DNA from 2 places in the Lysinibacillus sp. NPDC095746 genome. Region 1 is predicted to be linked to the other one. Evidence: riboswitches for the same ligand, from Rfam matches in the RefSeq annotation. Region 1 holds a riboswitch; the other holds the start of a gene.
What was found. Region 1 has a riboswitch for cobalamin ahead of ACIQ7N_RS08030 (hypothetical protein). Riboswitches for the same ligand answer to the same signal wherever they lie in the genome.
Positions count from the first base shown of each region.

Region 2: another riboswitch for cobalamin. It lies ahead of nikA (nickel ABC transporter substrate-binding protein); the one in region 1 lies ahead of ACIQ7N_RS08030 (hypothetical protein).

Region 1 covers NZ_JBIWGL010000008.1:49,873-65,697, reverse strand. Annotated here, with positions in the region: gene ACIQ7N_RS08080 (methyl-accepting chemotaxis protein) at 1-1,726, opposite strand, end outside; gene ACIQ7N_RS08075 (arsenic transporter) at 1,947-3,242, opposite strand; gene ACIQ7N_RS08070 (YebC/PmpR family DNA-binding transcriptional regulator) at 3,404-4,123, opposite strand; gene ACIQ7N_RS08065 (low molecular weight protein-tyrosine-phosphatase) at 4,324-4,788, opposite strand; gene ACIQ7N_RS08060 (lysophospholipid acyltransferase family protein) at 4,989-5,597, opposite strand; gene ACIQ7N_RS08055 (putative RNA methyltransferase) at 5,677-6,513, opposite strand; gene ACIQ7N_RS08050 (MATE family efflux transporter) at 6,513-7,898, opposite strand; gene ACIQ7N_RS08045 (tyrosine-protein phosphatase) at 8,102-8,869, opposite strand; gene ACIQ7N_RS08040 (hypothetical protein) at 9,002-9,724, shown strand; gene ACIQ7N_RS08035 (ABC transporter substrate-binding protein) at 9,713-10,678, opposite strand; gene ACIQ7N_RS08030 (hypothetical protein) at 10,675-11,223, opposite strand; cobalamin riboswitch at 11,423-11,628, opposite strand; gene ACIQ7N_RS08025 (hypothetical protein) at 11,859-12,407, opposite strand; gene ACIQ7N_RS08020 (C40 family peptidase) at 12,952-14,163, opposite strand; gene ACIQ7N_RS08015 (ABC1 kinase family protein) at 14,573-15,825, opposite strand, start outside.
Region 2 covers NZ_JBIWGL010000026.1:51,433-67,257, forward strand. Annotated here, with positions in the region: gene ACIQ7N_RS17970 (ATP-binding cassette domain-containing protein) at 1-54, shown strand, start outside; gene ACIQ7N_RS17975 (Dph6-related ATP pyrophosphatase) at 174-863, shown strand; gene ACIQ7N_RS17980 (YjcZ family sporulation protein) at 1,191-1,307, opposite strand; gene ACIQ7N_RS17985 (M3 family oligoendopeptidase) at 1,770-3,575, shown strand; gene ACIQ7N_RS17990 (hypothetical protein) at 3,893-4,507, opposite strand; gene ACIQ7N_RS17995 (VOC family protein) at 4,675-5,088, shown strand; gene ACIQ7N_RS18000 (hypothetical protein) at 5,306-6,304, shown strand; cobalamin riboswitch at 6,427-6,619, shown strand; gene nikA (nickel ABC transporter substrate-binding protein) at 6,765-8,378, shown strand; gene nikB (nickel ABC transporter permease) at 8,450-9,403, shown strand; gene ACIQ7N_RS18015 (ABC transporter permease subunit) at 9,405-10,217, shown strand; gene ACIQ7N_RS18020 (ABC transporter ATP-binding protein) at 10,228-11,001, shown strand; gene ACIQ7N_RS18025 (ABC transporter ATP-binding protein) at 11,013-11,813, shown strand; gene ACIQ7N_RS18030 (C40 family peptidase) at 12,064-12,978, opposite strand; gene ACIQ7N_RS18035 (DUF2089 domain-containing protein) at 13,466-13,831, shown strand; gene ACIQ7N_RS18040 (SHOCT-like domain-containing protein) at 13,845-14,234, shown strand; gene ACIQ7N_RS18045 (hypothetical protein) at 14,245-14,526, shown strand; partial or broken gene ACIQ7N_RS18050 (IS5/IS1182 family transposase) at 15,058-15,395, shown strand; gene ACIQ7N_RS18055 (spore coat protein) at 15,745-15,825, opposite strand, start outside.

The DNA of each region.
Region 1 (15,825 bases):
GCTTAATAGATTCCTGTAACGCCGTTATTTCATCTGTTAAGTCACTGGAAGATTCACTAACAAGCTGAATGGCACGCTGTTGTTCATCAACAGATGCTGTTACTTCTTCAGATGCAGCAGCATTTTTCTCACTAATCATTGCAATACTTTCGATAGATTGCATCATGTTATCCTTTGAGCCATTCAAATATTCTACTCCCGCAGTCATTTCTCCAATGACAGAAATAATTTTCTCTACGGCCAATTGAATTTCCTTAAAGGACGATTCTGTGATGGCAACCGAATCATTTTGCTGATGAACAATGACATTTGTTTTCTTCATCTCATTGTTCACTAAATTAGTTTCACTTTCGATTCCCTTTAAAGTTGTACGCACTAGCTCAGTTGCTACAGATGTTTGGTCCGCTAGCTTACGTACCTCCTCAGCAACTACCGCAAAGCCCTTGCCATGCTCACCAGCTCTAGCCGCCTCTATTGATGCATTCAATGCAAGTAGGTTCGTCTGATCAGAAATCTCGGTAATGGTGCCGACAATGCCTTCAATTTCTCTTACTTTCACAATTAAGCTATTAAATACAGCATAAACATTATTGATCAATTCCGAAGACTCGTGTGACTTCTCTTTTAAATTATTTAAATTCAAGAGCCCCTCTTGATTTGATCGCTTCATATGTTGAGATGCCTCAAGCATTACTTCATTTTTGTCATGCAATACTTCAATCTGCTGAGCAAAATCAATGGCAGTTCTATTCGTATCCTCAGCATCTGAAGCCTGCTTTACCGCGCCGTCCGAGACCTCATTTATCGCTTTTACTATTTCATCTCCATAAGCGTTTGTTTCCTCTGCTACAGATGTTAAATTTGACGATGTCGATTGAATTTCTACAATAGCTTCTTCTACATCTGTAATTAATGTTTTCAGTTGATCAACCATTTCATTAAATCCTTCATTTAATTGACCAATCTCATCTGAACGTTGTAGGTTTTCAATTTCTACAGTTAAATTCCCCTTAGCTACCTCACGTACACGTTTAGATAATTTTCGCACCGGTAAAGCTAAATGTCTTGAAACCAATATGACAACAGCAGTACCTATAATGATGGCACCTAATAATGTAATACCAATAACGAGTAATAATGAATTAGCCTCTTTATTAAAGTCTTGCATATATGTACCCGATGCAATGATCCAGCCCCAATTAGGATCCTTTGCAGAATAAATTATTTTATCAGCTAATACATCTTGACCCGGTAGCTCAAATTCATATTGTGTAAATCCTCCACCAGCAAGTGCTTTTTCGGTTACTTCCTGAATAAAGTAATGGCCATTACTATCTTTACCGTCCCATAGGTTTTCCCCTTCTCGTGTCGGATGGGCTAGAAATGTCCCTTTTTCATCTAAAGCATATATATAACCATACTCCCCTAAGTCTCCAGGATAGTTACTTGGCCTTTTCCCTTCACTATCCTTTAGTCCTAGAATCGCCTCACGCACTTGCTCCTGTGCAACTTCTAAAGGAATGTCGCCCCTCTTAACACTTTCATTCGCAAGCTCAATTAATTGCAAAGAAGATTCAACACTATTTTTAATAACTTGTTCACCAATATCATCCATACCTTTTTTGGCTTTATTATAGCTAGCTAAACCTATAACTAGGCTAGGGATAATTAATAGTGCTAATGAAATGATAATTAGTTTCCCCTGTATCGAACGTGAAATCTTCATGCTTTAGCCCCCCTTTTCCTCTTTGTCACCATGACTATTAATCTATATTATGTTATGATTTGAATTTTTTCACAATGGGTAAAACGTAATTTATGTATGGATTATTCGCCCTTTTACCCAGATGGCACTTTCCTGAGGCCAACCGATGAGCTGGGAACATAGAAAAAACTATCTTTCTACAGCGATATGCCTTATAGAAAAATAGTTTTTTGATTTTATCCTATGATAGGACGATTATCCAAGCCACTAAAGCTATTAAAGTAGCTGAAAGAGTTGGGATTGTTAAAATAATACCTATCTTTAAATACTGAACCCAGCCGATTTTTATTCCTTTTTGCGCCAATATATGGAGCCATAACAATGTTGCGAGTGAGCCAATCGGTGTCATTTTAGGACCTAAATTAGTTCCAATGACGTTTGCATAAATAAGCCCCTCTTTAATAACGCCAGTTGCACTAGTTTCAGCAATAGCTAATGCATCGATCATGACAGTTGGTAGGTTATTCATAATAGCTGATAAAATCGCTGCTACAAAGCCCATCGTTATTGTCGATACCATCAACCCTTGCTGTATCGCGTGCTCTAATAAACTTGCTAATAAACCTGTCATTCCTACATTTTTCAAGCCGTAAACAACCACGTACATACCGATAGAAAAGAACACAATATTCCACGGTGCCCCTTTCACAACTCTCTTTGTATCTACAATATGACTACGTCGCGCAAGCAAGAAAAAGTTAGCTGCTACACCACATAAAATAAATGACACAGGAATTTCGAAAAACTCACTCGTCAAGAAACCAACTAATAATATCGCTATTACATACCATGATAATAAAAATAATTTCGTATCACGAATTGCCAGCTTCGGATTATCAACTGCCTCAAGTGAATAATCTTTTGGAATCGAACGACGAAAGACTATATAAAGTACAGCAATGCTTGCCAGTAAAGAAACTAAGTTCGGTATCAGCATATGTAAGAAATATTCTATAAAACCAATACCGAAATAATCTGCAGACACAATATTTGTTAAATTACTAATGACTAACGGTAATGATGTTGTATCTGATATAAAGCCACTTGCAATAATAAATGGAAAGACCATTTTATCGGTTAAATTTAACTTACGGATCATCGCTAAAACGATTGGTGTTAGTATTAGAGCTGCACCATCATTTGCAAATAATGCTGAAACAATAGCACCTAGACAGGAAAGATAAATGAATAAGCGGATACCATTCCCCTTTGCGATGCGTGCCATATGGAGGGCAGCCCATTCAAAAAATCCTATTTCGTCTAAAATAAGTGAAATAAAAATAATCCCTATAAACGATAACGTTGCATTCCAAACGATCCCTGTTACCTCAACAACATCTTGCCAAGTAACAACCCCGAGCGCCAATGCAATGGCAGCACCAATACAAGCAGACCAGCCGATCGATATTTTTCGTGGCTGCACTATTACAAAAAATAAAGTTACTAAAAATATAGCAATCGCTAATAAAGCTTGCACCGTTTTCCTCCCTAAATCAATTATGCCTCTGCCAAATTACGTCTGAAACTTTGTACTTAGGTCATCAGATATTTTTTGCGCGAAAAGCAGCGACTTTGGACAACCCCTGAAAGAAGTTGAAAACCAGTAGCTTTAATTTGCTACTGGTTTTATTGTTTATATTATTCACCTAAATCAGCATTATGGTAAACGTTTTGGACATCCTCTAAATCTTCTAATGCATCAATTAATTTTTCAAATTTCGCAATGTCGTCACCAGTTAATGCTACTTCTGTTTGTGGAAGCATTGAAAGCTCTGCTACTGTAAACTCTTGAACACCAGCTGCTTTTAAAGCTTCTTGTGTAGCAAAGAACTGATCTGGCTCTGCATAAATAATGACAGCCTCATCTTCTTCTATAATGTCACGAGCATCAATATCTGCTTCCATTAAAATTTCAAGAACTTCATCTGCTGATTTACCTTCTAAACCGACTACTGCTGTTGAATCAAACATGTAGGCAACAGATCCACTGACACCCATATTCCCATTATTTTTACCAAATGCAGCACGTACATCTGAGGCAGTACGGTTAACATTATTCGTTAAAGCATCAACGATTAACATAGTACCAGCTGGTCCGAAACCTTCATAACGTAATTCGTCGAAGTTTTCATCGCCGCCACCCTTCGCTTTATCAATTGCTTTTTCTATAATATGTTTAGGAACACTGTATGTTTTTGCTCGTTCAAGAACAACTTTAAGGGCACGGTTTGATTCAGGATCTGGCTCACCTGATTTAGCTGCTACATAAATTTCACGTCCAAATTTTGCATTGATACGGCTTGTGCTTTGGTCTTTAGACGCTTTCTTTTCTTTAATATTGTTCCACTTACGACCCATTGTTTCCACTCTCTTTCAAATTATAAGTTTATCAAAATAATAGATGCACACTAGCACATCTGTAAATGGTGATTCAATACTTAATGTATCTTTACTCTGCAAATAATAACACAAAAGACGCTTGCAAAGCTAGATATCCCAATGTTTAAGGTGACTTTATTAAGTATTAATTGTAAAAAATTGTTTCACTTAGAGCCACTTTATAATTGGTTTTCTACTTTGATTTTTTCTAAAAGAGCATGACAGCCTTCTAAGGCTAAATCATAGGTTTCTTGAAAATCTCCTGTATAGTATGGATCCGGTACGTCTTTTTGATGGTCAGTTAAATCTAAAAAGCGGAAAATCTTTGGCGAATCAGGATTACCAAGCATCGTTCGGATGTTACGTATATTGCTTTCATCCATGCCAATAATGTAATCAAAATTTTCAAAATCAGCCTTTTGTAATTGTCGGCCCTGCATCCCTTTCGTTGAGATGCCATACTCTTTTAGCTTTTCTTGTGTTCCTCTGTGAGGAGGTTCACCAATATGCCAAGAGCTTGTTGCAGCCGAATCTACTTCGACTTTATGACTTAAATGCTCTTTTCCTACTAAATCACGCATGATCGCTTCAGCCATTGGTGATCGGCATATATTCCCCAAACATACAAAAAGTACTCGAATCATTTTTATATCCTCCTCAATCAATTTCGCACTCGCGTAACTGTCGCTTCGCTTTCGCGCAGAAAACATTTGCTGCTGTCGCTTCGCTTTCGCGCAGAAAACATTTGCTGCTGTCGCTTCGCTTTCGCGCAGAAAACATTTGCTAAATGAAGATAAAGCACTCAAAATCAATGATTCTGAGTGCCTTCTAAATAGGTTTCACTTTATCTCTTTTCTGCCGCAACTCGCTTCTCTAATTCTTTAGTTAACGCTACTAATTCATGTTCAAGACGATGAGTAAATTCCTCGCGTCCCTCTTTACCTTTTCCAGTTACATAAAACGGCTCTCCATAAATTAGATAACCTTTTCCACGCTTAAAAACATCTCCAGCATTACGAGCACCAATGTAAGCGGCTGGTACAATTTGAGCTTTAGATAGCTGTGCAATTGTAATCGCACCTTGCTTTAAATCCGAACCCTCAGCATTTCGAGTACCTGATGGGAAAATACCTACGATTTTACCCTCTTTCAATAACTGTGAAGGGATTTTAATAACACTTGGTCCTGGATTGTCACGGTCAACCGGAAAGGCATTTAAACGCTCTATAAGCCAGCCAAGGCCTTTTATATCAAACAATTGCTTTTTAGCCATAAAGTGAATTTCTCGAGGAGCCATTGAAACTCCAAGGTTTAAAATATCAACATAGCCTGTGTGCGTACATGCAATAATAAACCCACCTTCCTTCGGTAAGTTTTGCTCCTCATATACACGCGCCTTTGAGCCCGTTAATTTTAATATCACTTTGACAACATTTGCTATAAATTTATACACTGTTTCATTCCTACCTTATTCAATAGTTATTCCCATTGTAATCGAAAAGACCAGTATATCGCAATTGCATATAAAATAACTAGACTCTTCCCACTAATACATCAACATCAATCGTAATTTCATTTAACTGAATATTAGTATCCTCTTTTTTATGCCAGCCCATTGGTGTCATTTCAAGCAGTGCTGGTACAAGCTCTGTAGCCAGCGGTACTGTATAAGTAATACGTTCTATACTAACATCGGCAAAGCTTTCTTTAAAGCGAGCAACGATTTGTTCATTCGAATACGACTCTTTTGTAGAATCCGCATATAATTGTGATCGAAGCTCATGTAGATACCCGCTTTGAGGTACAACCTTAACAACACAACCATTCTGAGTTAATAAACGTTTAAACTCTTCGTAATTAGCAGGCGATAAAATATTTAATATGGCATCGAAACTTGATTTGGCAAATGGACTTTTCGCTAAATCACCAACACACCAAATTTGCTCTGGATAATGTCGGGATGCAGCAAGTATGCCTTCTTTCGCTATATCAATACCTATGCCAATACTGTTATCTTTTTTATCTTCCATAATACGGGCTAAATGCGAACCCTCACCACACCCTGTATCAAGCACGGTTTCTGCATTAGCAATTAGCTCTCCGATTTTATCTTCTACTAAATCATAGATGCCACTATCAATAACCGCTTTTCGAGATTCAAAGAGGTCTTTACTGTACTTAGAAATAGCACCATGTGTCAGCATATTGACGTAGCCCTGCTTGGCAATATCAAAAGAATGATTTGAGGAACATACTAATCTTCCCTGCTCAAATACACTCATTGACTCCTGACAAATTGGACAAGCAAAAAGTGTCATATTTTTATCCATTAAGGCTGCCCCTGCAGCTCTTTTAGAAAGTGCTCCCATTAATTCGTCTCCTTTTGTTCTGTAGGTGAAACAAGTGCAAAACGCTCCCACTTACGACTTCTCCATCTAAAGTATACAATAATGGCTCGCATCCATTCATCTGCCGAAATCGCTAGCCAAATACCTACTAAACCCCAATGTAAAACGAATACGAACAAGTACCCGAGCGGAAGGCTCATACATACCATTGATAAGAAACCGATTTTCACCGGAAATCTTGCATCCCCTGAGGCACGCAACGAGTTAATAACAACAATATTCATTGTACGCCCTGTTTCAAGCAGAATGCTTAATGCTAGTACAGATGCCCCGATGGCTATTACCTCTGGATTATCAGTGAAAACGTGCATAAGTTGCTTACGGAATATCGTCACAACTACAACCATAGTTATCGTAAAGGCAAAAGCTGCTCGTACACTTAACCAAAGCTGATGATAAGCTTGATCTTTTTTACCAGCACCGACATTTCGCCCAATAATTATAGCTGTGCCCGTCCCGATTGCAATCGCAAATAAATACGTAAACATCGAAATATTCATAGCATATTGTCTTGCAGCAAGTGTCTCTGAGCCTAAATACGTTGCATAATAAAGGAAGACAATTTGACAAAACTGATAAAGCACCTGCTCAAATGCTGACGGTAAGCCTATATTTAATATTTTTCGAACATATTCCTTTGAATACTCGAAATAATACGCTAGCTTTACTCTTACTTCCATCACTTGATACAACAGCCAGAAAAACACAAGAACCGCTAATCCCCTACTTACAACCGAAGAAATAGCCGCTCCTTTTACACCTAACTCCGGTAATCCTAGGTTACCAAAGATTAAACCGTAGTTTAATACAACGTGTAGCACATTCATACCTAGCGATACATACATCGTTTGCTTTGTCCATCCATGAACACGGATAATCGCTGCTAACGCATTTATAATTGCCTGTAAAAAAATAAAGCTTCCTATGATTGCCAAATAGCTTTGGGCATATTTAAGCACTTCTCCTTGCAAGTTCATCATGGTCATTAAATGACTCGAAAAGAAGAAAAATAAGACACTCATCATTAGTCCAACGATCAAATTCATCGTTACTGCTAAAGCAGAAATTTTCGCAGCTTCAAAAAAGCGCCTTGAACCTAAGTATTGAGATACAACAATGGAAGCACCATTACCAACTACCTCAAGTATTAAAATGGCAATATGAATATACTGATTAGCTGCACCAACCCCTGATACGGCATTATCTGATAAAGCACTGAGCATAAAAGTATCTGCTAGTCCCATTAACATAAATAAAAATACTTCTAAAAATATCGGCCACGTTAAATGGAACAAGCTTAACTTATTTGTCTCTTTTATATCACTTTCTCTTACTGTGTCTGACAATTTCAACTTCTCCTATACGCTTCATAAGAATTTTACGGGCAGTTATTTCGGTACAGTTAAATGACTACCCGTTACAGCATGATAAAAATATATAGTATCTTATCATAAATTTTTAAGGTGTAAAGAGTTTTTATAATGAAACATTATGAAGCTAGTATAATACGTAAAAACCCTCTCACAATTTTATGCGAAAGGGTTTCTTATCATATTAAGTAATGATCCTGCAATTGCTTACGTTTTTTTGTTGTTAAACCAAACTCTTGCTCTAAAAAAGCAGTCTTAGAGCCATATCGATTATCCATTGCATCAAATGCCGCTTGTAAATAGTCCTCACGGGCCGACATTAAAGCATAAAATTGCTGCAATTCTTGATCGCTATAACCCAGCTGAATTGTCTGAGCCATTCGTTCTACTAAGGGACGTAGATGTACATTTGTATCTAAATAGTCCTCCATGATTGTTTCCTCAGGTACATCTAAAGCAAGTAAAATAAGTGCGCTGCCAATACCTGTTCGATCCTTTCCAACCGCACAATGATGAACAAGCCCTAAATTTTCAGGATGCTGAATCGTTGCTATTAACTTTTTAAACGAGTCATTATTAAAAGGCATTTGCGCATAAAATTCTCGGAACATCTCTGGGCTTACAACCTTATAAAAATCTTTTCCACCAGTGTTTGTAGGCATCTCAAAAGCATGATTTCCCTTTGCCGGTATTTGAATATACTTGGCATACGGAAATATCGGATTAGGATTATTTTGAGCCTCATGGTTGTCTCGATAATCAAAAATTGTTTTCACACCTAGCGTTTTAAATAGCTCCTTATCTGCTTTCGTCATTTTACCAAGTGCTGCTGAACGATAAATCAAACCATTCTTAACAGTACGCCCATCTCTCGACTTATAACCACCCATATCACGAAAATTATAAACTGCTTCAAACGGAACAATCTTCATATCAAACTGTTTCACTCACTGCACCTCTCTCTGTTAGCAAGCATTCTTATCTCTATATTATAGAACAATTCGATATAATACCAATTTTCGCACTAGGGAATGTCACACGCTACTTTGAACGCGGAGGGGGGATTTTAGCGATCTTTATTGAAGCGAGGAGAAGGCCGTTACCTGATCACTTTTTCATCAAAGCGGAGTAGTTATCCACCTTACCTGATCATTTTTTTCATCAAAGCAGAGCAGTTATCCACTCTACCCGATCACTTCTGCTTCAAAGCGGATCAGTTATCCACCCTACCTGATCACTTCTTCATCAAAGCAGAGCAGTTATCCACTCTACCTGATCACTTCTTCATCAAAGCGGATCAGTTATCCACTTCACACGATCACTTTCTCTTCAAAGCGGATCAGTTATCCACTCTACCCGATCACTTTCTCTTCAAAGCGGATCAGTTATCCACTTCACACGATCACTTTCTCTTCAAAGCAGAGCATTTATCCACTCTACCTGATCATTTCTTCATCATAGCGGACAAGTTATCCACTCTACCTGATCACTTCTTCATCAAAGCGGATCAGTTATCCACTCTACCTGATCACTTTCTCTTCAAAGCGGATCAGTTATCCACTCTACCTGATCACTTCTGCTTCAAAGCGGATCAGTTATCCACTCCACACGATCACTTCTGCTTCAAAGCGGATCAGTTATCCACTCCACACGATCACTTCTGCTTCAAAGCGGATCAGTTATCCACTCCACACGATCACTTCTTCACCGAAGAGAAACGGATTTTTACCCGGGTATTTCACTATTATCCGGCAAAAAAGCTGCCCTTGATAAAGGACAGCTCCAAAATACTATTTAAATAACTCAGGGTATACTGCTTTTGCGATTAACTCAACTGCTTCTCCAATACGCGGACCTGGACGATTTGAAATATCAGTATCTATAGAATAAACCGCTTTATTTTGAATAGCAGTGATTGAATTCCATCCATCACGGGAAAGAATTTCTGCCGCTGGGTCTTTCACATAGTTTACTGTTGTTAAAATAACATCTGGATTTTTCGCAATAATATCTTCCTCAGATACCTTTACCCAGCTTTTAAGGTCAGCAAAAACGTTGTTAACATTTGCAGCATTTAAAATCTCTTGTTGGAATGTACCAGAACCAGCTGTATAGATGTCTGGCTTTGGACTAATTTCTAAATAGATATTTTTCGGTTCTTTCACATCTTTAACTTTCGCTTGGACATCGGCAATTTTACCTTTAATATCTTCATTTAACTTGTCACCTTTATCTTTGATGCCCATAACCGTTGCGACTTGTTCGATATCCCCATAAACATCATCAAATGATTTAGCTGATTGAATGGCAAACACTTTAATACCTGCATCCTCAAGGCCTTTTAATGCATTTAAATTTTCTTCATCTTTACCAGTCGTATAGGCAATTACGACGTCTGGCTTTAACGCTAAAATACGCTCACTGTTGAATTTTACAGAATCAGAAACACGCTCAATTTTTTGCGCTTCTTCTGGATACGTATCAAACTCCGTTGCACCTACGATTTCATCTCCCACACCTAGAGCAAATAAAATTTCTGTATTACTCGGTTGTAATGAAACAATAGTTTTAGGAACTGCATTAAACTCTACTTCTACACCACGGTCATCCTTAACTTTATAGCTAGTAGTTTTCTCAACTTGTTGATCTTCCTTAGAAACCGTTTCTTTTTTTGCATCCTCTTTCGTGCCGCAGCCAACTAATACAAGGGCCAGCATCAACACAGAAAGCCATTGTAGCTTAAACATTTTCTTCATTTCATTGATTCTCCTTTTTTCTTTTTCATCGGGTATGACTTACTAATAAACGGTATTTCAGCAATACCAGCATGCTGATTCATATAGACAGCCATTACAAAAAACACATTGGCTAGCAATCCTAAATAATCAAAGAGAATAGCAGGTACTTCCCGTTCTTCAGATACTTTGTGCAAAACACGGTATGATTTTTTCGCCTCACTACGGCATACATGTAATGCAGTAGCAGCCCCTGTCCCTTGAGGTAATACAAAGTTTTGTATTTCATCCTTAACATGACTAACATAGAAATCATAGCGATCACTTAGCCAAGTCAAATCATCTTCGGTTACCGCCAATTTACCTCGTACTGACCCATTTACATGGTAAGCCATTGGTAAAATGGCTAGTAAATCATCTGCTACTACCTCCACAGTTTCCCTTTTTACCGCCGCTAAAGCGACACCAATATGTGTTGTAAGGCTATCTGTTCTAATTTCAAAATCTACCGTTGATGCCTTTTCACGCATAAATGGATAACAAGAATAACGTGCATCTTTTTTCAAATCTAAGTCCCCGCTTTCCTTCGTGAAAAATTCTACTTTATTCACACCTTCTTAAGATTTCTTCCGGTGAAAGATGAGTGTACATAAAAAAACGTTGTTCCCATTCCTAAGGAAACAACGAAAATAACATAAATAGTGTCATATAGACACGGTATAGCCTATGTATTTGCCGCATATTCTCCTAGCTTCCGAAGAGTTATCATACGTTCAAACAAAGGTCGGTCTCCTGGCTTGTACAGTTCACTACATTCAATCATGTTGTACGTCATAAAAACCTTCCCATCAGCTCATTCGACAGTGGTATATCTTTATGATTCCTGTACTTACAGTTGCGGAAACAGCTTCGGTTTTTCACCGAATTCCCGATTATGCTATAGTTCAGCACCCTTATTCTGCAAGAATTATTCACTTGTTATGCAGTTTATCATAGATTAATAGGAAAAAATAGATGTGGAATTAGAATAAAACAAATACGATGGGTAAAGATCATGCAGGTATCACCATATGCACGCGGGTGTTTTCATTACCCCACGGGCATTTCATATGCTCATGCAGGTATTATATTTCATAGATAGATGGTATAAAAGCTATCTCTCAACGAAAGTATTTGCGCAAAAACAGCTATTTTACAGCTTTTAACCGATTGCATTCTTATATTTCTTTTTGTATTTACCATCTTCTTCCTCTTCGATTAATCGCTGTGCAATCTCTAGTAGTTTCGGGTCTTTCGTTTCATCGAATAGCTTTTTAAAAGATACAATAATATCATAGCGTATCGATGTCGGGTGCTTTTCGTCTAAGCATATTTGAAATCTTTTAGCCAAATATGACACGACTAAATCTCTTTGTACCTGCCCTGCTAAACCTATTCTCCAAATCGCCTGCAAAGTTTGCCTCGCAGTTTCTGTTCTTTCATCATACGTTACTGCCCAAATCTTTAAGAAGTCCTCTAATACTCTTTCTTCAGGATCACTTTTTGCCGCCAATGCGCATAAAAATTGTGCAGCACTTGCACGTACATGTCCATTTCTATATGTAAGAGCTTGAACAAGTTGTTCCCAAACTGAATATGTCCAATCAACTGGTTCCTGCATAATTTTCATTAATTCTTCGTATGATTTGTATTGAATATCAAGGTCACGCTCTGTTAAATTACTAAAAAGTTGCAAAATCTCTTTTTCCATGATTCATCCCTACCTTTATGAACGCAAAAATGGCAAACTTGTTGTATTAATTTCCATCATTCGTTACTTTACTACTACGAAACTAAAGTCACAAACAGTTTAATTTCAAAGTGAGATTTCTAATTATATTTCAAAATTATCAGAAATGAGTATCAATATGCAAGAAAACATTTCTTTCGGCTATAAAGACACATCCTTTATAATTGGAATTAGCCTGCTATGAATCCAGCGAAATACGCTATAAAGATGACAATCATTTATATGGATAATTGATGCTATACCTTACATCGGCTCTATTTTCATTTTAGTAACAGGTAATATAGTTGTAAATATATCTACTTATGTAAATTTATTCATCTTAGATGTTATTTTACTCATTATTCATCGAGTAGTCGAGCCTTAAATTAATGGATTTATATCCGGCTATATGATTTTTACTCGGAAGACCTTAAATACCGTCAAATAATAAAAAAGGTCATCTTTGTAATTTTTTTTTACAAGGATGACCTTTTCGCTATTTAAATCGTCTATATAATAGTAGGGCTTATTGAATACGACCGAAGCCTACTAAATATTGATTCCACCAATCAAGTGATTCAATGACAACACCTTTATTTTGAGCATCGATCATCGTGTTATTTCCTAAGTAAATACCTACATGCGCTATGCCTGATCCATAGCTGAAGAATACTAGGTCACCTACACGTGCTTCACTTGCTGAAATACGTTGTGTTGCTAAATATTGCTGTGATGCTGTACGTGGTAAAGATACGCCTGCTTGTTTGTAAGACCATTGTACAAGACCTGAACAGTCAAATCCTGTTGATGGGTTGCTACCACCCCAAACATAGCTACGGCCTAAGAATTGCTTTGCAGTTGAAATGGCATCACCTGAAGATGCAGTACCTGAACCAGAACCAACAACGACTTTTTGTGGTGCTTTTTCATTGTTCGCTTTACCACTATTGTTAGCGTTGCTAGTATTACTGTTACTAGTATTATTGTTAACGTTGTTATTTGTTGCTTGTACTACTGGAGTAGCTGCTTGAAGTGCACGTAAACGAGCTGCCTCTTCCTCTGCTGCTTTACGTTCTGCTTCTAAACGTTCTTCTTCTTGTTTCGTTGCAATTTGTGCCTTTAATGCAAGAGATTTCGCTTCATTTTCAGCTTTTTTCACTTCCATTTCGCTTTCCTTTTGTTGAAGCTCTTGGAATTGCTTTTGAAGCTCTTTTTGTTTTTCATCTAATGTTGTTTTTTGTTTCTCTAAGTTAGCTTTATCCGCTTCTTGTTGATCTACTAACTCTTGGTCAGCATCCATTAATGTTTTTACCGCTACGACACGGTCCATTAAATCTGCAAAGCTTTTTGCTTCCAGAACAGCATTTAAATAAACGCCCACAGTATTATCTTGAGCTTGGTATGCAGCCATACGATCATTTAAAATCGCTGAACGTTGCTCAATACGTTTTTTAGTATCTACAATATCTGCATCAACTTCTTTAATATCTGCTTGTACTTTGTTAAATACTTTTACTTTTTCATCGATCTCTTTTTGTAGTTTAGTTAATTCTTCTTGTAGCTTTTTAACCTCTGTATCTATCTTCGCTTTCTTATCAATCATTTGTTGAGATGTTTCTTCTGCATGCACTACGGTTGGTTGAACTGTATTAAATAATAAGCCGCCAGCTAGTGCTAATGCTAGCACCATCGACTTACGCCATTTATTGCGCTTACCCACGTTATTCTTTCCCTTCATTAGTCAATTTCGCTCTTAGTATTTTAATGTAATCACTGGAACGATTTTTTTATTTTCTCTTATATTTTATTAGCCTTTTAAAGTTTAGCATTATTAGCATAACTTTTATACTATTTCACGGCTTTTTAATCGTTTAGTAAAACTCGCAACATTCTTGTAATATTCATGTAAATTCTATTAAATTCTACAAAACTACATTTTATTCTACATAACAACGTTTTTAACTGCTTTACCATTAGACCCAAATTCTGTTTTGTAATGTTTTTGTAATATTCCACGAGAACATTTACCCATTATGGCTCGATAATGACATCCGTAATCGGCTAAAAGAATTTAAATAAAAAAAGGTAAGGGAGCATTTCCCCTACCTCATCTTGTCGCAAATAATGTGTTTCCAAGCTGGTGCTTCCTATTGCCTCATAGAACGTAGCGCTTGGATAGAAAGGCGTACTAAAAGAATGGCACATAAAAACAAGCCCAAGTATGCAGCTGTATTTAAGTAAACAGCGTACGCGTCACGAATAAATTGCGAGATCGCTAAAAGTGCTACAGAAATAATCCCAAAGGTAATACCTACGAGAAGTAAGACTAAACGGGAAAACAAATTTGTAATAAAACGAGCATTATCCTCATCCGAAAAAACATCGTGATGTAACGTAATTTTCCCGCTCTCCACCCGTTGAATGAGCTGATTAACTCGTCTAGGCATTTTGTGCAATGCCGGAATAAGCATTGCTAATTCTTCTTGTAAACGTTCCTTCGTTGCCATCGGTTCTTTAAATGGCTTAAGGAAGGATGCTCGCATATATGCAGATGAAAACTCTTTCGCTTCCGTGAAAATATCAAAATTCGGGTCAATTACCCGTAATGTCCCCTCTAATGTTACTAATGAACGCAGCGCTAAACCTACTGCTGGATAGAAAGTAAGACCGAAATCACGAACAACCGTAAATAATGCATGTATTAATTCTTCTGTCGGAATTCGATCCACGTAAGAAATTTTCAAGAGAATTTGATCAATTGCTTGCTCTATCTTTGCACGATCTGCATGATCTGCATTTTCTACCAATAACGTTATGCCGTCAAATAAAGTATTTGAATCACTTAGATGAATCCCCATTAAAATTAGCTTTAAGCCCTCTTGTTGTGTAGGTCCCAAACGACCAACAGCCCCAAAATCAAGAAGGATCGGTGTACCATCCATCTCATCAATCTGAATATTTCCCGGATGTGGATCTGCATGAAATATACCCGAAACAAGCATTTGTTCAATGAAAGAACATAAAACAGTCCTTGCAAACTTCCTACGATCATTTTCTAATCGATTAAATTCGGCCGCAGCATTTGCAACGCTTTTCCCCCGTACATATTCCATGACAATAATATTTTCATTACAATATTCTGTATAGATTTTAGGAATCTTTACCTTATAATCGCTTTTTGCAAGAGCATTCGTCACCTGCAATGTATTACGAGCTTCAATATCTAAATGAACTTCCTCACGTAACCCATCGCCAAATCCTTTAGCTAGCTCTCGAAAACCAAGCGACTCAGCCCATGTAGATTTGTTTGAAAGCCAATTGGCAAACTCCTCTAAAATATCGAGATCGTCTCGCATGATTCCCTTTACTTCTGGACGTAGTAGCTTCACCACGACTTCAT
Region 2 (15,825 bases), on a different contig from region 1:
TTGAATAAACGAGATATGATGGCCATTTACCAATGCCTAGAGCAAAACAATTAGATTTTCGAAAGTTACTTCATATAGACTCATTTGCAATAATAAAATTGCAAATGAGTTTTTATGATATTCTGAAGATGAGCTTCTAAAAAGTCATTAGCAATTAAAGGGGAAAGATATGGATGGCAGAATTAATGGATTGGAAAAATAATACTCGAGGGCAGAAATTCATCGCTTCTTTTAGTGGAGGAAAGGATAGTGTCTTAGCCTTATATAAAGCAATGAAGGATGGAGAAGCGCTTGGATTAATCGTCATGTTGGAGGAAGAAGGTGAACGATCAAGATCACATGGAATGCCTCCGGAACTTATACATGCACAAGCGAAATCGATAGGTTTACCTGTTTATACTGCAGCAGCAAGCTGGACAGAATACGAAATGGTATTTATGCGCCTTTTAGAAAAAGCTAAAAATCAAGGGGCTGAAGTGTTAGTAACAGGAGACTTAGATATGCCTGAACATGGTTGTTGGCATGACAAGGTTACGAAGAATGCTGGCTTAAAACTAGGCATGCCTTTATGGGAGATGGGTCATCGTGAAGCCGTTGAAGAGTTCATAAACCTAGGATTTGTTACAATCATTGTAACTGTTAATTTATCTTTAGGTATGCGCGAGGAAGATTTAGGGCGGACGTTAACCTATGAATACATAAAGGAGCTTGAAGCTCGGGGTATTGACCCTTGCGGAGAAGGTGGAGAGTTCCATACTACAGTATTAGATGGGCCAATTTTCAAACAACCTATTCCTGTTCGTAAATGTGCGAGGATTAGAAATGGAGAATATGCTTTTTTGCCTTTAGAACTAGATGAATAACTAAATGTTATAAATAAGTGAACAAGAGTATAGTTGTAAATAGCGTAATAAATATAAATATTGCGGTGAATAACATGGGGCATATCTTTCTATTTGAGATGGGGTTTCTCAAAGAATGATTTTAGTTATTGGTACAAGAAAGGTAAGTGTTTTTTTCTAACTCCAAAGCGACACTCAGTGCCTCTCCAAATGCGACTAAATTATATACTTTTCTTTAAAAAATATAAAAAGGGTCACCGGAGGATAATGACCCTTTTTAAATATTCGAAGGGAAAGGATAACTTTATATTATCCTAAAAATCATGGGATAGATGGCGGTATTGGGTATTAATAGAATCCGATGAAGCTAGTGCCGACAATAATCAATAGAATGAATAGTACAACGATTAGCGCAAATGCTGAACCAGTACCATAACCACTACCGCTACCGCAATATTCAGACATAGTTATTACCTCCTTTCTACAATCTATAATATGAATAGTTGTTAAAAGGAACTGCGATATTTATCTACTCCTTGAATATAAATTTTAAAAAAACTTCTCATATTGTAGTTCTGTCAATTTTATCTTGCAGAAATACAATATAAATATCTTTTGCTTCAAAATTTTCCACATTTTCAATTAAACGCAAAGTACTTCGACAATTACAGCAAATTGAAGTGATAACGTCTGTCTTGCGTATTAACACGCGCATACCTAATTTCAAATTTTCCGTTCTTCTTTATACTTTAACTATGCCAAAAAGGGCAACTTAACGTTAATTTAGTTATATTTTTGATTATATTAGTAAATTAACAATAGTTAAACAATTGCGCGAATAATACTCACTAATGTTCCATGATGTGATAAGATGGGAATGTACGTTTGATTATTGCTGAAAAGTTAAAATTTAAGGGGGAGAAATGATTGGGCCAAACCAAGTATAGGCAAGTATGGAACTTAGATAGTCTGTTCCAAGGTGGAAGTAAATCATCACAATTACATGAACATATAAGATATTTAGAACAAGAAATTTCTGAATTTGAAGAAAAAGCAAATTCCTTTAATGTTCCTCAAAAAATAAACGAATCAATTAATATTGCAGTTTTAGTTGAATACATAGGAGATATTCGAACGAATATATCTCAAGCAAATTCTTTTATAACTTGCCTTCTTGCGCAAAGTCCAAAAGATCAGGAGGCTATTATTCTGCAAGGGATCATTACGACAATAAATACTCGTTTTGAATCGGCATTGAAAAAAGTGAAAAATACTCTGGTAAAAATTGATTACCATTTGTGGCAGGGTCTACTAAATACTCATGTTTTAGCAAACTTTAAATTTATACTGAATGAATGGCGTAAAGATGGTGAGACAACCCTTTCAGATAGAGAACAAAATTTAGTTTCAGACCTCATGGTAGATGGCTATCATGCTTGGGGGCAATTTTATAATTCTTTTATAAATAATTTTACGATTAAAGTTCAAATAAATGGAGAACAAAAAAATTTATCCGTCGGTCAAGCTATCAACTTACGTTCACATCCTAATGAAGACGTTCGTAAAGAATCCCATAATGCTTTAGAAGATACGTGGAAAGACAATGCGGAACTATTTGCGAAAATATTAAATCATATTGCAGGCTTTCGATTACAAGTTTACAAGAAGTGTGGCTTTGATAATGTAATACAAGATTCTTTAATTAAAAATCGTATGAAGGAGGAGACACTTCATGCGATGTGGTCTGTCGTTAATAAATTTAAAAAACCCTTCACTGACTACTTAAATCAAAAAGCAAAAATAAATGGCTATAAAAAGATGCAATCATTTAACTTTTGGGCACCTATGACAACAAAAAAACAAAAATTTGAATACGAAGATGCTGTTAATTTTATTTTGGAGCATTTTAGTGCATTCGGAACAGAATTAGAAAATTTCTCTAAAAAGGCATTTAGTGAAGGCTGGATAGAAGCTGAAGATCGTGCAAATAAGTCTGCTGTAGCATTTTGTTCAGGCTTTCCACTTTCGAAAGAATCAAGAATTTTCATGACATTTGGCGGTACAATCACAGATGTATTAACACTTGCTCATGAATTAGGACATGCCTTCCATAACGATGCAATGAAATCTATTAATGGCGTGAATAAACAATATCCAATGTGCATTGCTGAAACTGCTTCAACGTTTTCAGAGATGATTATATTAGATGCGGCAATGCAAAAAGCTACATCTACTAATGAAAAATTATTTTTGCTTGATGAGAAATTAAAGCGTAGTGTCATGAATTTCATGAATATTCATTCTCGATTTTTATTTGAAAAGAAATTTTATGAAGAACGTAAAGAAGGCATTGTTTCATCATCACGCTTAAACGAAATGATGCAGGAAGCAATAGATGAAGGCTATGATAGTTCTCTCGATAATCCTTCACTGCATTCATGGATATGGACACCACATTATTATATGACACAATCTCCTTTTTATAATTTTCCTTATTCATTTGGATATTTGTTTGCATTGAGCTTATTTGCAAAGGCAAAAGAAAAAGGTAAAGAATTTGAAAGCTGTTATTTAGATTTGCTTCGTGATTCAGGAAGTATGTGCACAGAGGATTTAGTGATGAAACATTTAGGTGAAGATATCACTTCGGAAGATTTTTGGAAAAAAGGAATAGAATTATGCATGAATGATGTGGATGAATTTATCAAATTAAGTAATGAGTGTATAAACTAACCATTCGTAAATGGAGTTTCCGGCTGGACTTACTAAATATGGTGAAAACATTAACCAAGCATCTCGTAGGCATATGAACAGCAGATAGCGGATAATTTCGAAAGCAGAAGATGTACATTCAATCATTATTTAAAAGGTGGACCATTCATATTTTATTAATGTGTTTACCGTTTGGGATTTCGCTATTCCGACAAAATGAAAGCCAATTTCCTGTACGCTAAGAAGTTGGCTTTGTTGGTGCAATTTAAATAAAAAAGATTGCTTTTGCTTGTCTATATTTCACTAAAGCCCGCGTTAGCTAACAAGTAGGAATGAAATTAATTAGGCTTAATGTATTCTCCTGTGGAAGCATTAAAGCCCATTTCTTTCATTTTTGTTTGGTCACTATTCCAACCTATTATTAATAGAATAGTAACATTTCTCTCTATATCTTTTCTAAGCATAAAATTATACCCTTTAGCCCAGTTTTCACCTGGATAAATACCGCCGATTTTTAGAGCTTTTTGAAGCAATTCAGGTGAATCATATTGAATATCTTTCATTTGTATAAACTCTTTTTTAGGGTAAGGAGAAGTACCATCCCTCGTTACATCATTTGTATAATCTATTTTTCCGTCATGAATGGTTACTAAAAAAACCTTATTCGTTTCTGGCACTCCAAACAAAATATTCCAATGCTTTCTTTTGCCGTTACTTCCAATTGATTTCCTACGCTTATCTAAATCAATATTTATTGCATCTATTAATTGAGCATTTTTATTCCATTTTAATGCTGGTGGATTTGCTAATTCAATCGCTTGTTTTATTGATAATTCTTGCTGCTCATCGACTTCAAATGTATCTTTAGTAAATTGTAGAGAACTAGCAGATACTAGCTCAACAGCATCCACTGGAACGAATAAAAGTAAAACAACAAAAACAATTCTTTTCATGTTCTCAAGCCCTTTTTAAGTGTATTGTTTCCAAACCTTATTCAAATATTCTACGTCGTTAGTAAAAAAACATTTGTCGAACAATTATTTCAATGACAAAAAGGGATATATTGGATTTTGTAGAATACTAGTAACCAACCTAAAATTTTTAATCAGGAGTGAGGGAATTGGAAGTTACGCAGCAAAATTCGTTATTCAGTAGGATTGGCTATCTCTATTTACCAGCTAATAATATCGATGAAACAATTGAATGGTACCAGAATAAGCTAGAATTTAAGCTTAAAACACCAAAGTTTCAGGATGATATTGGTTATGTAGCAGTATTAACACCGCCCGAAGGCTATGTTGTATTAGTCCTTGTAGAAACAAAGGATCATACAACAGCAAATTTTTTACGCGATGGTCGCCTGTATCAAACTTTTACGTTGAATTGTCCAGATCTAGAATTTACACATACCTCATTAAAGAATAATGGCGTAGAAGTTAGTGAAATTATTTGGCGTGGAGAAAATGCTAAATACTTTGTTGTTACCGACCCATCAGGTAATCATATTGAGGCTGCTTGGTCTATATGGGATTAAGTGATAAAAGTTGGTGCTTAGTACAAGAAGAATGATTAAACTTTTTCTGTAATCAAGTTTTTTTCGATAAGGTTGTTGCTAGCTAAAGGAGCAGATTAGTGAAAAAAGAATATATAAAAATAGTCAATTGTAAAAAATGCAGATGAGGTGAGGTAATGGTGTAATTGTTGTTTGATCACCAAAATGGCTTTGAAAATTGATATAGAGTGGTGATAAAGTGGACAATGCAAATGAAAATAAGCGAATTCTTTATGCGGTTTTCGAGAATGAAATTCAATTGCCTATCTTAGATATTACTCATCCCCTTTTCAACGCAAGTATTGATGAACAGGCGTATCATTTGAGCTGTCTTAAGTCAGCCAGGAGCATTGAATCATTAAAAAAGATGCCTGGCTTTATCCGCAACATCTTTGTGAAAATGTCGAATGTTGACAATTCCTATCTTAGCGGCATGCGTACTTTGCTGTACAAACTTGGCCCCGGCTTAAGCAAAGGGATAAAATTAGGTTTCCGGGATAAGTGGGCGGTGAAGCAAACTTCTTTTATGGGACTCCGAATCAGGCTGAGGGATCTTTGTCGGCGCCAGTCGGAAATTTTGCTACCCCAGCTTAAGCAATTCCCTGAACGGAACCTTTGTTTCTTCAATATCGCTGGAGGGGCCGCTACCGACAGTATCAACACCCTAATTCTCATTCAAGAATCGGACCCAGAATTACTTAAGGAACGTAAGATTGAAATCAATATTTTAGATATCGATACTTATGGCCCCAATTTTGCCAAGCGATGCATCGATGCTTTGAAGCAGCCAGGGGAACGCTTTCATGACCTGGACATTGCCCTCAATATTATTTATTATGACTGGAGTCAACCAGAGGCATTATTAAAGATGAGTTTAGAACGTTCCGACTGGATTCAACTCTGTTCATCGGAGGGTGGTCTATTTGAGTACGGTTCGGATGCAGCCATCATTGAAAATCTAAACCATTTCTATACTAACTCCCCGGCGGACGCTCGGGTCACGGGTTCATTAATTTTCGACCGGGCGCATGTAAATCCGGGATACCTGGGTTTTACAGAGTTTATTGGCGTGCAAATCCAATATCTTGGGCTAGAGGGATTGCAGCGGATTTTAACCCAAACCTCGTGGGTTTTGGAAAAATCCCATGAAATTGATACGGTCTATACGTTGTTTTCATTAAAGAAAGCTGACATATGAAGTAAAACAGGCCAAGGTTAAGCTACCTGGCCTTTGTGTGTTAGCCATTACTAGTAGGTTTTTATTATATTCAGAAAATAAAATTGACGCGAACATTAGAGCATGATATGTTTAATACTAATTTCATAGCAACCATTACAAGTTTGAGTGAAATAAGCTTTCATTCAATTAAAAGGAAAATGGGTGTAAATCCCATGCTGTCCCGCAGCTGTAAATGAGGAGTTTTGTTTCGATAACCACTGAGAAATTACTTGGGAAGGTGAAGCAAAATTATGATTCATGAGCCAGAATGCCTGCTTGTAAAGAGATTCATTGATGATCTACGAAAGATAGGGAGATGGATAGAGGCTTACTTATAGTAAGTTATTCTGTCCTTATTCTTTTGGAATAAGGTTTTTTTATGCCTTCTTTCAATCTTTAGATTCATTTAGTGCACCACAAACAAAGAAGGAGACATAAAATGAGATTGACAAAGTATTTACTACCTTTCACGCTTATTTTGATGTTCAGTTTACTCACTGGCTGTACAAGCAATGAAAAGGGAGAGACAGCATCGAAAAAACAGACAGACGAAAAAATGATAACGATTGGGTGGCCATTAGATGTAGGTCCATTAAATCCCCATACATATTTACCAAATCAAATGACAGCACAAGCAATGGTCTATGAATCATTGGTTGAATATAATGATGATGGAACGATTACGCCGAAACTAGCAGAAAGTTGGGACATCTCTAAGGATAAAACCTCTTATGTTTTCCATTTAAGAAAAGATGTTAAGTATTCTGACGGAACGTCTTTTAATGCAGACAATGTGATTCGTAACTTTCATGCAGTTTTAGCAAATCGTGATATGCATTCTTGGATGGGCATGGTTAATCATATTAAAGAGGTTGTGAAAGTGGATGACTTTACAATTCGTTTGCAATTGGATGAACCCTATTACCCTGTCTTAAACGAACTTGCCTTCGTAAGACCTTTCCGTTTTTTAGGTGATAATGGATTCCCTAAAGGTGATGCGACACAAGATTCAATCCAAACACCAATTGGGACAGGCCCATGGGTATTAACAGAATACAAAAAGGATGAATACGCTTTATTTAGTCGCAATGAAAACTACTGGGGAGAAAAACCTCTTGTAGAACAAATAAAAGTAAAAATTATCCCTGATTCAGAATCTATTTCGTTGGCCTTTGAAAATGAAGAATTAGATTTAATATATGGTCGTGGCATCATTAGTTTAGATAACTATACGTTTTTAAAAGATAGTGGGAAATATAAAACTGCTACGTCTGAACCTTTATCCACACGTGCGCTACTGTTGAATACACAGTCAGGTCCGTTAGCAGAATTAAAGGTACGTCAAGCGATTCAATATGTAATCAATAAGGAACAAATGGTTGACAGTATTACACATGGTACTGAAAAAGTGGCCAATACACTATTTTGGGATGCTGTGCCTTATGCCAATATTAATTTAGCGCCAATTTTATATAATCCGAAAAAAGCGCAACAATTGCTAGATGAAGCGGGATGGACGCTACAGAAGGGTGAAAAAATTCGCTCTAAAAACGGACAGCCACTAACATTAGATTTAATCTACATTGCAACAGATGCGATTCAAAAGCCAATGGCGGAACTCATGCAAGGTGAACTAGCAAAAATAGGGGTACAATTGAATTTAGAAGGCGCAGATGTGATGGTAGGTCTGCAAAAATTAATGGATAATCAGGTTGATATTAATTTCTGGCGTACAAATGGACCACCAACAGATCCACATAGCTTTGCTAATGAATCAGCTACACCAAACGCTAATGGTGTCTATGAAGCGAAATTAGGCTTACCAACTGCCAAAGAAATCGATACTAAAATTCATCAATTATTAGTAGGTACAGATGAAAAAGAGCGCGTGCAACTTTATACGGATATTTTAACAATGTTCCATGACCAAGCACTATTCTATCCTATATCTTACGAAACAAATAGCATGATTTATCAGCCATATATGAAGGATTTTGCGCCACGTGCCTCTGAATATGATCTTCCATATGCACAAATGGATAAAGAAAAATAAGTATAGAAGAGAGAGTATGTCGATCAAAGACAGCTCTCTCTTTATCATAGGATTGATTAGGAAGTGACAGCATGTATGAATCGACATGGATGTTTTGTTTAAAAAGAATTTTGACATTGCCGTTTGTATTATTTGGCGTATCCATCCTGACCTTTGTATTTATTCGTTTCGTTCCAGTAGAACCTGCGGAGGTCATTCTTAGATTGGCAAGAGTTGCGCCAACAGCAGAAGCCATTCAAGCATTGCGTGAAGAACTTGGAACAGACAAACCTTTTCTTATTCAATATTTACTATGGATAAAAGGCGTTTTGCATTTAGATTTTGGTACATCTTTTGTTAGTAAATTACCAGTAGCACATGAACTTTTCGCTAAATTACCAGCAACCATTGAATTAGCTGTTGCTGCATTTGTGTTAATTTTAGGATTAAGTATGCCATTAGGGATCATAAGTGCCTTGTATAAGCATTCCATCATCGATAAAATCATTAGACTATTGACGATCATGAGTGTTTCGATTCCAACATTTTGGTTAGGTTTTTTACTACTATATGTATTTAGTTTGAAATTAGGGATTTTCCCGACAAATGGAAAGGGCACACTAGCTCATCTAGCTTTACCCGCACTCGCACTAGCTTTACCAACAATTGGACTATTCGTTCAGTTTATCCGTACAACCATCATTGAAGAATTACAACAGCATTATGTTCAATATGCACAGCTAAGAGGATTAAAAAACTCTGTGATCCTCGTACGTCATGTTTTGAGAAATGCTATTATACCGCTATCTACTGTGTTAGGTATGACGCTTGGTAATTTACTAGGTGGTGCAGTAATTGTAGAACAGGTTTTTAGTTGGCCGGGACTCGGGAGGTATTTAATAGAATCCATTATTAACAGAGATTACCCAGTTGTACAATGCTATGTATTGATTATTGCTGTCATCTATGTGCTTGCAAATTTATGCACAGATGTATTGCATCGTCTATTGGATCCTCATCTGATGATGAAGGACAGGAGAGATTGAAGTGAGTCTATTACATAAAGAACGTGCAAATGTTAAAAGATTATTTAGTCTAACGATACTGCTGGTCATTGGCTTGTTGGGACTGTTTGCGCCAATTTTAATGCCCCATGACCCTTTAGCGGTCGATATATCAAAGAAATTTTTAGGTCCAACATGGGACTATCCATTAGGTACAGATCATCTAGGAAGATGTGTTTTCTCACGATTGCTTTTAGGTGTTCGCTATTCTTTAGGATCTGCGCTCGTTATTCAACTAGTAGCCATTCTTTTAGCAATCTTACTAGGTGCTTTTGTTGCGCTAAAAAGAGGGATGATAGATTATGTATTTATTCGAATATGTGATATTTTATTAGCTTTTCCTACACTTGTCCTTGCATTTGGACTTTTAGGTTTATTAGGTCCTAGCTTAAAAAATGTGTTAATCGCACTTGTTTTTACACAATTTATTTATTATTCAAGACTGATAAGAAGTTTGTTTATTGGGATGAATGAAAAAGATTTTATTCAAGCAGCAAAAATCAGTGGCACTTCAGGAATCAAATTAATCATACGCCATTATATCCCCAATTTACTGCCACCTATCGTAACAATTGTCGTATTAGATATAGGAAAGGTTATTTTAGAAATCGCAGGTTTTTCTTTTATTGGACTTGGCGTGCAGGCCCCCATCCCTGAATGGGGAATGATGGTGAGTGAAGGAAAACAATATATCCGTCAACATCCTGAGTTAATGCTTTATCCTGGACTTGCCATCGTCTTTGTTGTGCTATTATTGAATTATTTGGCAAGTAGTTTCAAGAATCTTGACCAATAAAGGGGGATTTATGGAGAAAGTTTTAGAAGTGCAAGACTTAACGGTAAAAATCGGTGAGAAAAATATCGTAAGCTCTATTAATATGACAGCCTATAAAGGGCGTGTCTTAGGGATTATAGGGGAAAGTGGTAGTGGAAAGACGATGCTTTGCCACGCCATCATGCAATCATTACCGGCTTCGGCGCAAATTACGCAAGGCCAAATTATCTACCAACAAGAAAATTTATTGAATGTATCAGCCACTAAATTGCGAACGTATCGTGGAAGGCATCTGTCGATGATTATGCAAAATCCGTCTATCGCTTTTGATCGTATTCAAACAATCGAAAGCCATTTTCGCGAATCATTAAAAGCTCACTTTGTAATGACTAAAAAAGAAATGAGACAGATTGCCCTTGATGCTATGGATAAAGTCAATTTACCTAATCCAGAACAGCTTTTGCACTATTATCCTTTCCAATTAAGTGGCGGAATGTTACAACGAATGATGATTGCTTTGTCATTGGCGATACAAGCTTCTGTCTATATTGCAGATGAGCCAACGACAGCCCTTGACACAGTCAATCAAAAACAAGTATTAACATTATTTCATCGTATTCGTTCGGAAACGGAAGCTGCTATTATTCTTGTAACGCACGATATTGGTGTTATTGCTGAGCTAGCTGACGATGTAGCCGTGATGTATCAAGGAGAAATAATTGAGCACACGAATGTCTATGATTTTTTTGATGCACCTCAGCATCCCTATACTAAAAAACTTTTACAATCGAGAATTATGTTTTAGAGGTGAACAATATGACGCTGCTAGAAGTGAACAATATAGAGATGCAGTATGGTCACAAACCATTCATGTTCAAACGAGGACGGAAAGCCCCTGTATTACAAGAGGTGACATTTTCGCTTCAAGAGGGTGAATGTTTAGGAATCGTCGGTCAAAGTGGTTCAGGCAAAAGTACATTAGGCCGCATTATTTTAGGAATTGAACGACCAACAAAAGGGGAGGTTCTATTTCAAGGTATTAATGTTTACGAAGCAACGAGTAAGCACAAAAAAATAATTCGTAGAGATTTACAGGCGGTCTTTCAAAATAGCTATCATTCATTTAATCCGAAGCAGACGATTTTTGAGATAATAGAAGAACCTCTCCTTAATTTCGAACGCTTCAGTAAAACAGATAGACAACATAAAGTAAAGGAATTACTAGACTGCGTGGAGTTAGAATGTTCAATTGCTCAAAACTATCCTTCACAACTTAGTGGCGGGCAACAGCAACGTGTCAACATCGCAAGAGCTCTTGCTTTAAATCCAAAATTGATTGTCTTAGATGAAGCCATTAGTAGTCTTGATATGATCTTGCAGAAGCATATTATACAATTACTTCAAACACTTCAAAAAGACAGGCAACTTGCTTATATTTTCATCTCTCATGACTTACAAGCAACACGTTTTATGTCAGACCGAATCCTCGTGATGCAGCACGGTCAGCTAGTTGAGGAGATTGGGAAAGATGGAGCATACAAGCATCCCGCATCTCTAGAACTTTACAATGCTATTTTGCCATCGCATCCCCGAGAACGAACTATTAAAAATACGTAAACTATTACGCTAGCAACTATTCGCATACTTGTCGCCATTTTTGGGTCAAGTGATGCCTTATTGTTTTATGAAAATCTTAGCCATCATCGCATTTATCTAAATGCAGCAAATTTTTTAAGTCAGTACAATTGTACTGGCTTTTTTTATACGCTAGCGCTTGGAAGTGTGGGGGAGTGTGAAATGATAGTGCCTGCAAATAAAAGAATGCAAAAAGGCATCTCATCCATAGATGAAACACCTTTACTTGAAGTTATTGAGCTAATCGTTGGAGGAAGGTATCTAATTGTACGAGTGTGACATTGTCTTCCACGCCGAACATATTATTCCCTTTACCAATCGTAATTTTATTGGAAGAAAGAATGGCTACATAATTGTAAGCCCAATGCGAACTTGGAACATCAACAAATTGTAACGGTGTTCCTTGTTGTTTTAAATGGAATGCTTCCACTAAAACTTTCGATAATTGACCGCGTGTTATCGGAGAACCTGCATTGAATTTTCCGTTTACATCACCCGTAAAAACGCCGAGTTTTTTTAGTGCTTCTGCAGCACCTGCATATTTAGACGATGGGCTTACATCTGGAAAACTTGACTTGGTATTACTAGTATCTAAATGTAATTGATTTGCTAGTTTAAGCGCTACTTCTCCACGCGATGCATATACGCTAAAGTCAACTTCAGTGCCTTTTACTTCTCCCAAATCATTTTCAGTGAAGTTTGCAATGCGTTTTGCCCCTACGTAACGAGATCCCCAGTAATAAGGATCATTAATTTTATCGATTTTTACCCCAGAGCTTGTAGTAGCTGAAATAAAATTGTTGTCACCTATGTATATGCCAACATGGGAAACACCGCTTCCCGAAGTATTAAAAAATACAAGATCCCCAGTCTTCAACTGATTTTTAGCAATCGAAGTACCTTGCTGATATTGAGCTGTAGATGTACGTTGTAGTGAAATCCCTAACTTAGAAAAAACAATTTGTGTATATGCTGAACAGTCTACACCTGTCTTAATATCTGTTCCTCCATATTGATAAGGAACACCTATATATGCTTTTGCTGTACTTGTTAAATCTGCTATCGTTGCCGCTTTTGCATCATGCACACCCACACCTGTGAAGAACATAAACGATGCGAAAATCGGTAATAACCATCTTTTCTTCAATTAAACCTACTCCTTTCAAAAAGCTTTCGCAATTGAATAAAGTAAGAATAGCATGAAACAGGCAAGAGTTATTTTTCATTAATATTACCGATTCCCCTTAAACAGCAAAATTGAAACCTTAATTTTAACTGTGTAAAACTTCTGCAACAATCATGGGCAATTTTACTAAAAATAGTTGGAATAATTGGATGAATAGGCGTTAAAGTATTTATTTGGATGTTTAAAACAGTTAATAAGCTAAAAATGAAAAACTGTATTGTTGCTATCAAAATAGCAATATTACGTTTGCGCCTAGAACAACCACACCCGGTGGCAATTCTTTAGGGGGAAAGGGAATAAAATAATAAAGGAAAGAAAACGGATATTCAATAATATTAAATAACGAATTGAGATTATTGATTTTATGTATTGTAAAAATTAATTTTATTATTCACAATTTCAATTATTTGTTATATAATCAAATCAACTAAAAGGAAAGGACTTCATTATGGCTTATAAAGTAATCACAAATTGTCCTGTCTGCAGTAAAACGTTGAAAATTACAAAGTTACAGTGCTCTCATTGTCACACGACGATTGAAAATGAGTTTGAATTATCTAAGCTGGCATCCTTATCAAAGGATCAGCTTCATTTTGTGGAAGTATTTTTAACATGCAGAGGGAATATCAAAGAAGTTGAAAAGGAACTAGGGATTTCGTATCCAACAGTACGAGGAAAGCTAACAGACATCATTTCATCCCTTGGATATGTGCAGAAGAAGAAAAATGAAGTAGACGAGAAAAAAGTTGTCACGATGTTGGAAAATGGCGAAATCACACCAGAAGAAGCCATTAAACTCTTAAAAGAAGAATAAGGAGGAATTTACTATGAAAGAGGAAATCTCAAGAGTGTTAACAATGGTTCAAGAAGGTAAGATTGATGCAGATAAGGCATCGGAACTGATTCAAGTATTAAAAGAGAAAGCAGAAATAGAGGAGAACCTTTTAGAAAAACCGACTAAATACTTAGATAAAACTTTAAAAATCCGTGTTGTATCAGCCGAAAATGATAACGTCACGGTCAATTTACCTTTAAAACTTGTCAAGGTTGTATTAATGGCTGGACACAGCATCGCAGCGAGTATTCCTCAATCGGAAAAATACGTTAAAGATATAGACATCAACCTTATTATCGAAGCAATCGAAAATGAATTAGATGGCCAAATTGTTGATATTAAATCAGCTAACGGGGATACCGTTTTGGTCATTATTGAATAGTGATTTGCTTATGATGTATGTAAAAGTGAAAGCAAAAGACGTTCGGTTCACCATCCCGGTTCCATATGCTTTTTTAAACTTTGTTTTTGCAATTTTGTCTTCAAAATTTGTTCAGCAAAAAGCAAACAAATGGACAAGCGAGCACTTCGAAAGAAAAAAACTGGATTTTACCTTTTCGCTAATTGGCAAAGAAACGCTAAAGCCTATTGTCAAGGAACTGAAAAATTATAAGGGAATCGTGCTAGTCGATGTCAAAGCTAAAGACGGTACTGAAGTTAAGGTTAAACTATAATTACAATGCACCGTTCAACTGACTGGTATTTTGAAGATAAAACCTAATTTTCTCGCTTACAATACCGAGAAAACTAGCTTAGATTTACTTAATTATAATTGAAATTGGATATGTGAAATAAAATAAAAGGATTCTTTTGATGGCGTTCGGTACTCCGGAGGTATGAATCAAAAGAATCCTTTTTTGTATAATGAGATGATGTTTTTTCAATTAATGATTTGAGAAAACCCTATAAAAGTGAGGAGGGCACTGAAAAAGTCCATATCTTCTCACATTGCGAGGTATTCAGCGGTTAATCGTCGAATACCTCGCTTTTTTCATATGGCACTGTTGTTTTCCGAAGCATTCCGCTCGCTTTCCGCGGGCGAGCGCCGAGCCTCCTCCTACGCTTCGCTTCGTGCGGGGTCTCGTCCGTCTCGCTTTCCCGCAGGAGTCGAGCGATGCTTCTCCAAACAACGCAATGTATCAACCTATTATTTTAGTCACGCTGGCCCTTATAATAAAAGCATTCATGTGCAGGTGGTGCCCCCGATTATTGTGGATGCCACACATACAAAAGCACGTTACAATCAAAAATTACCGCAAGAATTTTTACAAGAGAAATCAAAAAACGTTCGAAAAGCTGTCTATAAAATAGATGAATCGATGAAAAACAAATTTCCCGCAAAGACCACTTCTAACGAAGTAAAGGATGAATTAGCTTACTGTAAGGAAGTCATTTCAGTCATTGAAATGAACCACAAATTGCACAAATACCAGCTGTCAAAGACAAGCTGAATGTCTTAAAAGAAGTCGTAGAAGATTTCCAAGAACATCTGCATTACTCTTCTGATGCGGATGCGCGAAAAGGGCATAAGACGGTGGAATCTTAATAGGAATAAAATCTGGAATTTAATCTATTGGGCTAAAGGCATAAGCAACTACTAATATTGCCATAAGTTTAGCATTTGGGGTTCTTGGATCTTTATAAGACAAGTAGAGTACAAATAAATTTTGTTTTATTTTTTTGGCAAAGGCTTTTAATTTTGATATTAAATTATATCTTATAGAAAAAATGTTCCCCCATTCTTACCAAGAATATATCATAAAAGTAAATGGAGGAATAGAATACGTGTTAAACATGTGGGATTATCTTCAAAATAAAAACAAGCAACCAAAAAAATTGATCGCTTGTTTTCAATATAAAGTCATTATTGAGGGGGTATATAACATACCTATCTAATTAATGAAATCTTGAGGAACACATTCACGAACACCAGAATTTCTCAAGGAGTTAAATAAAGCTGCACTGATTCTTAA